2 regions of the Citrobacter sp. ANG330 genome follow, and region 2 is predicted to be linked to the other one. Evidence: predicted binding sites of a transcription regulator. Region 2 holds the regulator's gene; the other holds the start of a gene.
What was found. The regulator sigma-54, encoded in region 2, starts transcription at its own class of promoters, with help from an activator protein. The targets are predictions, from matches to a motif close to GTTGGCACANNTTTCGCTNT.

Region 1: a site for sigma-54 is predicted at 1,925-1,944, ahead of QNN88_RS12610 (amino acid ABC transporter substrate-binding protein). Genes of this name have one in related genera too.

The regions. Positions count from the first base shown of each region.
Region 1 covers NZ_JASJUI010000004.1:395,611-400,013, reverse strand. The annotation lists gene corC (CNNM family magnesium/cobalt transport protein CorC) at 1-242, shown strand, start outside; gene lnt (apolipoprotein N-acyltransferase) at 266-1,804, shown strand; gene QNN88_RS12610 (amino acid ABC transporter substrate-binding protein) at 2,224-3,132, shown strand; gene gltJ (glutamate/aspartate ABC transporter permease GltJ) at 3,296-4,036, shown strand; gene gltK (glutamate/aspartate ABC transporter permease GltK) at 4,036-4,403, shown strand, end outside.
Region 2 covers NZ_JASJUI010000006.1:231,980-236,382, forward strand. The annotation lists gene kdsC (3-deoxy-manno-octulosonate-8-phosphatase KdsC) at 1-168, shown strand, start outside; gene lptC (LPS export ABC transporter periplasmic protein LptC) at 165-740, shown strand; gene lptA (lipopolysaccharide ABC transporter substrate-binding protein LptA) at 709-1,257, shown strand; gene lptB (LPS export ABC transporter ATP-binding protein) at 1,264-1,989, shown strand; gene rpoN (RNA polymerase factor sigma-54) at 2,037-3,470, shown strand; gene hpf (ribosome hibernation promoting factor) at 3,493-3,780, shown strand; gene ptsN (PTS IIA-like nitrogen regulatory protein PtsN) at 3,896-4,387, shown strand.

The DNA.
Region 1 (4,403 bases), on a different contig from region 2:
CCATTCGTGCACTTGCGCCGATCGAAGACTTCAATGAAGCCTTCGGTACGAGTTTTAGCGACGAAGAAGTCGATACCATTGGGGGTCTGGTGATGCAGGCGTTTGGTCACCTGCCCGCACGTGGGGAAACCATTGATATCGATGGTTACCAGTTTAAAGTGGCAATGGCCGACAGCCGTCGTATTATTCAGGTTCACGTCAGAATTCCGGATGACTCCCCCCAGCCAAAACTGGACGAATAACACCGAACGGGAAGAAGAACTCAATGGCTTTTGCCTCATTAATTGAACGCCAGCGCATTCGCCTGCTGCTGGCGTTATTATTCGGTGCCTGCGGTACGCTGGCTTTTTCTCCTTATGACATCTGGCCCGCTGCAATTGTGTCGCTGATGGGCTTGCAGGCATTAACTCTGAATCGTCGCCCGCACCAGTCAGCCGCTATCGGCTACTTCTGGGGACTGGGACTTTTCGGTACGGGAATCAACTGGGTTTACGTCAGCATCGCGCAGTTTGGCGGGATGCCTGGCCCGGTGAACGTCTTCCTTGTCGTACTACTCGCTGCGTATCTTTCTCTGTATACCGGGCTGTTTGCCGGCGTGCTGTCACGTCTGTGGCCGAAAACTAACTGGCTGCGGGTTGCCGTTGCCGCGCCGGTGGTCTGGCAGATAACTGAATTTCTGCGCGGCTGGGTGCTGACCGGATTTCCGTGGCTGCAGTTTGGCTACAGTCAGATCGATGGCCCGCTGAAAGGACTGGCGCCGGTGATGGGCGTCGAAGCCATTAATTTCCTGCTGATGATGGTCAGCGGATTGCTGGTCCTCTCGCTGGTCAGCCGTAACTGGCGTCCGCTGGTGGTCGCCATCGTCCTGTTCGCACTCCCTTTCCCGCTGCGCTATATCCAGTGGTTCACCCTGGAGCCGGAAAGAACGACCCGGGTGTCGATGGTTCAGGGCGATATCCCTCAGTCGTTGAAATGGGACGAAGGCCAGCTGATGAATACGCTCAAGATCTATCTGGATGCAACGCAGCCCGAAATGGGAAAATCGCAGCTGATCATCTGGCCGGAATCCGCTATTCCGGATCTGGAAATCAACCAGCAGCGCTTTCTGAGCATGATGGACGATCTGTTGCGTTCGAAGAACAGCTCGCTGATTACCGGTATTGTCGATGCCCGACTGAACAAACAGAACCGCTACGATACCTACAACACCATCATTACACTGGGGAAAGATAATCCCTATCGCTATGACTCTACCAACCGCTACAACAAGAACCATCTGGTGCCGTTTGGTGAGTTTGTGCCGCTGGAATCCATTCTGCGCCCGTTAGCGCCGTTCTTTGACCTGCCGATGTCCTCGTTCAGCCGGGGTCCGTATATTCAACCGCAGTTGCATGCGCATGGTTTAGCGCTGACCGCCGCGATTTGCTACGAGATAATCCTGGGCGAACAGGTACGCGATAACTTCCGCCCGGATACAGACTTTCTGCTAACCATCTCCAACGATGCGTGGTTTGGTAAGTCGATTGGCCCGTGGCAGCATTTCCAGATGGCGCGGATGCGATCGCTGGAGCTGGCGCGCCCGCTGCTGCGCAGTACCAACAACGGTATTACGGCGGTGATTGGTCCGCAGGGTGAGATTCAGGCGATGATCCCGCAGTTTACGCGCCAGGTGTTGACCGCCGATGTGACGCCAGCGACAGGATTAACGCCCTACGCTCGCACCGGTAACTGGCCGCTGTGGCTCATTACCGCGCTGTTCGGTTTTGCCGCCGTGTTAATGAGTTTGCGTCAACGGCGCAGATAAAACAGTCCACCATCAAATACAGGCCGGATAAGGCGGTACGCCGCCATCCGGCGGTTGTGCCACATCGTGCCTGATGGCGCTACGCTTATCAGGCCAGCAAACCTCCCTCCCAAAAACCATTCTGGCACGTCTATTGCTTTGTAATTCAAGGTAAAGCTGTTTTACGTACCCGGTGCAACCTTGTCGCCCCAAAGCGGAACATCGCTAGCACCGAAACGGTGCAACGAGGGATTTTTGCCTCTAAACGGTGCGGCGCACTTCGCAAAAATAAACAATAACGCAGCAATATCTTTACATTAAGCCAGACTAAATGTTAACAAACAGGTAAAACACTGCACGCTTAAGTTGCAGGTGATAACAACACAGACACTCACAATAGGTATCACTGCGTCGACGGCGCAGACGATAAGGAGTTGGATATGCAATTACGTAAGCTAGCCACAGCAATGCTGGTTATGGGAATGTCAGCCGGTCTGGTACATGCTGAAGATGCGGCCCCTGCCGCAGGCAGCACGCTGGACAAGATCGCCAAAAACGGCGTCATCGTCGTTGGTCACCGTGAATCCTCCGTGCCGTTCTCCTATTACGACAATCAGCAGAAAGTGGTGGGTTATTCTCAGGATTACTCCAACGCCATCGTTGAAGCCGTGAAGAAAAAACTCAACAAGCCCGATCTGCAGGTGAAGCTGATCCCGATTACGTCGCAGAACCGTATTCCGCTGCTGCAAAACGGGACGTTCGACTTTGAGTGTGGTTCCACCACCAACAACCTTGAGCGCCAGAAGCAGGCCGCTTTCTCTGACACCATCTTTGTCGTCGGCACCCGTCTGCTGGCGAAAAAAGGCGGCGACATTAAAGACTTCCCGGACCTGAAAGGCAAAGCGGTTGTTGTGACCTCTGGTACCACCTCTGAAATTCTGCTGCATAAGCTGAATGACGAGCAAAAAATGGATATGCGTATCATCAGCGCTAAAGACCACGGTGACTCTTTCCGTACTCTGGAAAGCGGTCGCGCCGTTGCCTTTATGATGGATGACGCCCTGCTGGCCGGTGAGCGCGCGAAGGCGAAGAAACCGGATAACTGGGAAATCGTCGGCAAACCACAGTCTCAGGAAGCTTACGGTTGCATGCTGCGTAAGAACGATCCTGAATTCAAAAAGCTGATGGATGACACCATCGCCCAGGCGCAGACCTCAGGCGAAGCCACGAAATGGTTTGATAAGTGGTTCAAAAATCCGATCCCACCGAAAAACCTGAACATGAACTTCGAACTGTCAGACGAGATGAAAGCGCTGTTCAAAGAACCGAATGATAAAGCACTCAACTAACAAAAATGAAATGGGGCGGGGACTCCTTGCCCTCACGATTGCTATGCAGCACGGACAGACTATATGCCTGATGGTCGTTCCCCATCAGGCCTGAAAACCGAAGTACGCTGGATAACAATCTTCGAGGGTAGCGCTGCTACCCTTATTTTTTCGGAGTAGATGTATGTCAATAGACTGGAACTGGGGCATTTTTTTACAACAGGCCCCATTCGGCAACACCACCTATCTCGGCTGGCTCTGGAGTGGTTTCCAGGTTACCGTCGCACTATCCATCACCGCCTGGATCATTGCCTTCCTGGTCGGTTCTTTGTTCGGCATTTTACGCACCGTCCCAAACCGCTTTCTTTCCGGGATCGGTACGCTTTATGTTGAGCTGTTTCGCAACGTTCCGCTGATCGTCCAGTTCTTTACCTGGTATCTGGTTATACCTGAACTGTTGCCAGAAAATCTTGGCATGTGGTTTAAGGCGGAGCTGGATCCGAACATTCAGTTCTTCCTCTCATCCATGCTTTGCCTTGGACTGTTCACCGCCGCCCGCGTCTGCGAACAGGTTCGAGCCGCCATTCAGTCACTGCCGCGTGGGCAAAAAAACGCGGCGCTGGCAATGGGGTTGACCCTGCCGCAGGCGTACCGCTACGTGCTGTTGCCTAACGCCTATCGTGTGATCGTCCCGCCGATGACCTCTGAGATGATGAACCTGGTGAAAAACTCCGCCATCGCCTCCACCATCGGTCTGGTCGATATGGCCGCACAGGCCGGGAAGCTGCTGGATTACTCGGCGCATGCCTGGGAATCGTTTACCGCCATTACCCTGGCGTACGTGTTGATTAATGCCTTCATCATGCTGGTGATGAGTCTGGTGGAACGTAAAATCCGCCTGCCTGGCAATCTGGGAGGCAAATAATGTACGAATTCGACTGGAGTTCTATTGTCCCTTCCCTGCCGTATCTGCTGGATGGGCTACTCATTACGCTGAAAATTACTGTCACCGCGGTGGTTATCGGTATTGTCTGGGGCACGATTCTTGCCGTTATGCGCCTTTCCAGCTTCGCGCCTGTCGCCTGGTTTGCAAAAGCGTATGTTAACGTCTTCCGTTCCATCCCACTGGTGATGGTATTGCTGTGGTTCTACCTGATTGTGCCTGGCTTCTTGCAGGATGTACTGGGGCTGTCGCCGAAAGCCGATATTCGCCTGATTTCAGCGATGGTCGCGTTTTCGATGTTTGAAGCAGCCTATTACTCCGAGATTATCCGTGCGGGTATCCAGAGCAT
Region 2 (4,403 bases):
GAAAAAATTGGCCTGAGCATTGCCGTTGCGGATGCGCATCCGTTACTGCTTCCGCGCGCGGATTATGTCACGAAGATCGCGGGCGGGCGCGGCGCGGTACGAGAAGTCTGTGATTTATTATTACTGGCGCAGGGTAAGCTTGATGAGGCCAAAGGGCAATCGATATGAGTAAAGCCAGACGTTGGGTTATCATTCTCCTGTCATTGGCCGTGCTGGTGCTGATTGGGATTAACCTGGCCGATAAAGACGACACGGCGCAGGTGGTCGTGAATACAAGCGATCCGACCTATAAGAGCGAGCATACGGACACCATGGTCTACAGTCCGGAAGGCGCGCTGAGCTATCGTTTGATCGCCCAACATGTTGAATATTATTCCGATCAGGCCGTTTCGTGGTTCACACAACCCGTATTAACGACGTTTGATAAGGACAAGATCCCGACGTGGTCAATCAAAGCGGATAAAGCCAGGCTGACCGAGGATCGGATGCTGTATCTTTATGGTCACGTTGAAGTCAACGCGCTGGTGCCTGACGCTCAACTTCGAAAAATTACCACCGATAACGCACAGATCAATCTGGTGACGCAGGATGTTACCTCTGAAGACCTCGTCACGTTATACGGAACAACTTTTAACTCCAGCGGACTGAAAATGCGCGGCAACTTACGCAGCAAGAACGCCGAGCTGATTGAAAAGGTTAGAACCTCCTATGAAATTCAAAACAAACAAACTCAGCCTTAATCTTGTGCTTGCCAGCTCACTTCTGGCCGCCAGCATTCCGGCGTTCGCCGTCACCGGCGATACCGAACAGCCGATCCACATCGAATCGGACCAGCAGTCTCTGGATATGCAGGGCAACGTTGTGACCTTCACCGGTAATGTCATTGTGACCCAGGGCACTATCAAAATTAACGCCGATAAAGTGGTCGTGACCCGCCCTGGCGGTGAAGAGGGTAAAGAGGTCATTGACGGCTTCGGCAACCCGGCCACGTTCTATCAAATGCAGGACAACGGTAAGCCGGTAAAAGGTCACGCGTCGAAAATGCATTATGAACTGGCGAAAGATTTTGTCGTGCTCACCGGCAATGCATACCTGGAACAGCTCGACAGCAACATCACCGGGGACAAAATTACCTATCTGGTGAAAGAGCAGAAAATGCAGGCCTTCAGTGAGAAAGGCAAGCGTGTGACCACCGTTCTGGTGCCGTCGCAGTTGCAGGATAAAAACCAGACCCCGGCTCAGAAGAAGAGTAACTAATTCGCTATGGCAACATTAACTGCAAAGAATCTGGCGAAGGCCTACAAAGGCCGCCGCGTCGTGGAAGATGTCAGCCTGACCGTCAACTCGGGCGAGATTGTCGGTCTGCTTGGGCCGAACGGTGCGGGTAAAACCACCACCTTCTACATGGTCGTCGGCATTGTGCCGCGTGATGCCGGTAACATCATCATTGATGATGAAGACATCAGTCTGCTGCCGCTGCACGCCCGCGCGCGCCGCGGAATTGGCTATCTGCCGCAGGAAGCGTCGATTTTTCGTCGCCTGAGCGTGTACGATAACCTGATGGCAGTTCTGCAAATTCGTGACGATCTCTCCAGCGAACAGCGTGAAGACCGCGCTAACGAGCTGATGGAAGAGTTCCACATTGAGCATCTGCGCGACAACATGGGGCAGTCGCTCTCCGGGGGGGAACGTCGCCGTGTGGAAATCGCCCGTGCGCTGGCCGCCAACCCTAAATTTATCCTGCTGGACGAACCGTTTGCCGGCGTTGACCCCATATCTGTTATCGATATCAAACGCATTATTGAACATCTGCGTGACAGCGGTCTTGGCGTATTGATTACCGACCATAACGTTCGCGAAACGCTGGCCGTGTGTGAGCGGGCCTATATCGTGAGCCAGGGACACCTGATCGCGCACGGTACGCCAACAGAAATCCTGCAGGACGAACACGTGAAACGCGTATACCTTGGGGAAGACTTCAGACTCTGATAGGGTAGAAGTTTGCGACGTCATAGCGGGAGAAAACAACTCTGAACATGAAGCAAGGTTTGCAACTCAGGCTGAGCCAACAACTGGCGATGACGCCGCAGCTACAGCAGGCAATTCGTCTGCTGCAGTTGTCCACGCTGGAACTGCAGCAGGAACTCCAGCAAGCGCTGGAGAGCAATCCACTGCTGGAGCAAACCGATCTTCACGACGAAGTTGATACCCACGAAACCCAGGACAGCGAAACGCTGGATACCGCCGACGCCCTCGAACAAAAAGAGATGCCGGAAGAGTTGCCGCTCGACGCCAGCTGGGATGAGATCTACACCGCCGGTACGCCTTCAGGCACCAGCGGTGACTACATTGACGATGAGCTACCCGTTTATCAGGGTGAAACCACGCAGACCCTACAGGATTACCTGATGTGGCAGGTGGAACTCACCCCGTTCTCCGATACCGACCGCGCCATCGCCACGTCGATTGTGGATGCGGTTGACGACACCGGTTACCTCACCGTTTCGCTGGACGACATCCTCGAAAGCATGGGCAATGAAGAGGTCGGTCTTGATGAAGTTGAAGCCGTTCTCAAACGTATTCAGCGGTTTGATCCCGTAGGCGTGGCGGCAAAAGATCTGCGTGATTGCCTGCTGATCCAGCTTTCGCAGTTCGACAAGGCGACCCCTTTCCTTGAAGAAGCCCGGTTGATCATCAGCGATCATCTCGATCTGCTGGCGAACCACGACTTCCGTACTCTGATGCGCGTCACACGTCTCAAAGAAGAGGTGCTCAAAGAAGCGGTCAATCTGATCCAATCGCTCGATCCACGCCCCGGGCAGTCGATCCAGACTGGTGAACCGGAATACGTGATCCCTGACGTGCTGGTGCGTAAGCATAACGGCCACTGGATGGTCGAGCTCAACGGAGACAGCCTCCCTCGCCTGCAGATCAATCAGCACTACGCCGCGATGTGCAACGGTGGGCGTAATGACGCCGACAGTCAGTACATCCGCAGTAATTTGCAGGACGCGAAGTGGCTGATTAAGAGTCTGGAGAGCCGCAACGATACCCTGCTGCGCGTCAGCCGTTGTATCGTTGAGCAGCAGCAAGCCTTCTTTGAGCAAGGCGAAGAATTTATGAAACCGATGGTGTTGGCGGATATCGCTCAGGCCGTCGAGATGCACGAATCGACCATTTCTCGTGTGACGACGCAGAAGTATCTGCACAGTCCACGCGGCATTTTTGAACTGAAGTATTTTTTCTCCAGCCATGTGAATACCGAGGGGGGTGGCGAAGCTTCCTCCACCGCGATCCGCGCACTGGTGAAGAAGTTGATTGCGGCGGAAAACCCTGCGAAGCCCCTGAGCGACAGCAAGCTAACATCGATGCTGTCGGAACAAGGCATCATGGTGGCGCGCCGCACCGTTGCGAAGTACCGAGAGTCTTTATCCATTCCGCCGTCAAACCAGCGCAAACAACTGGTTTGACCCAACCGATAAGGAAGACACTATGCAGCTCAACATCACTGGAAACAACGTCGAGATAACAGAAGCCCTGCGTGACTTTGTTAATACCAAGTTCGCCAAACTCGAACACTATTTTGACAGAATCAATCAGGTCTATATTGTGTTAAAGGTGGAGAAGGTCACCCACATCTCGGATGCAACACTGCATGTAAACGGTGGCGAAATTCACGCCAGCGCGGAAGGTCAGGATATGTACGCGGCCATTGATGGCTTAATCGATAAGCTGGCAAGACAGCTCACAAAGCATAAAGATAAACTGAAACAACACTAATTGTCCGGGCAGTTAGCGGGTGCAGGACGGCCTGTTGTGCACAACAACAGGCCATTTGTACAGTTAGCGCTCCGAATTTGTCTCGCCGCGGCGGGGCAAATTCTTAGGTGAAATTATGATAAATAACGATACGACTCTACAACTGAGCAGTGTACTTAACCAGGAATGTACGCGCAGTGCCGTTCACTGCCAGAGCAAAAAACGCGCGCTGGAAATCATCAGTGAACTGGCGGCAAAACAGCTCAGTTTACCGCCGCAGGTCGTTTTTGAAGCGATCCTGACGCGCGAAAAAATGGGCAGTACCGGCATCGGCAATGGGATCGCCATTCCGCACGGTAAGCTTGAAGAAGATACCCTGCGCGCCGTCGGCGTGTTTGTGCAACTGGAAACACCCATCGCCTTCGACGCGATTGATAATCAACCCGTTGATCTGCTTTTTGCCCTGCTGGTACCAGCGGATCAAACCAAAACGCACCTGCATACATTATCGCTGGTGGCTAAGCGTCTGGCAGATAAAACGATCTGCCGTCGACTGCGCGCCGCGCAGAGCGATGAAGAGTTGTATCAAATCATCACTGACACCGAAGGCGGTCAGGATGAAGCATAACTCCCCTTTTGTCGTG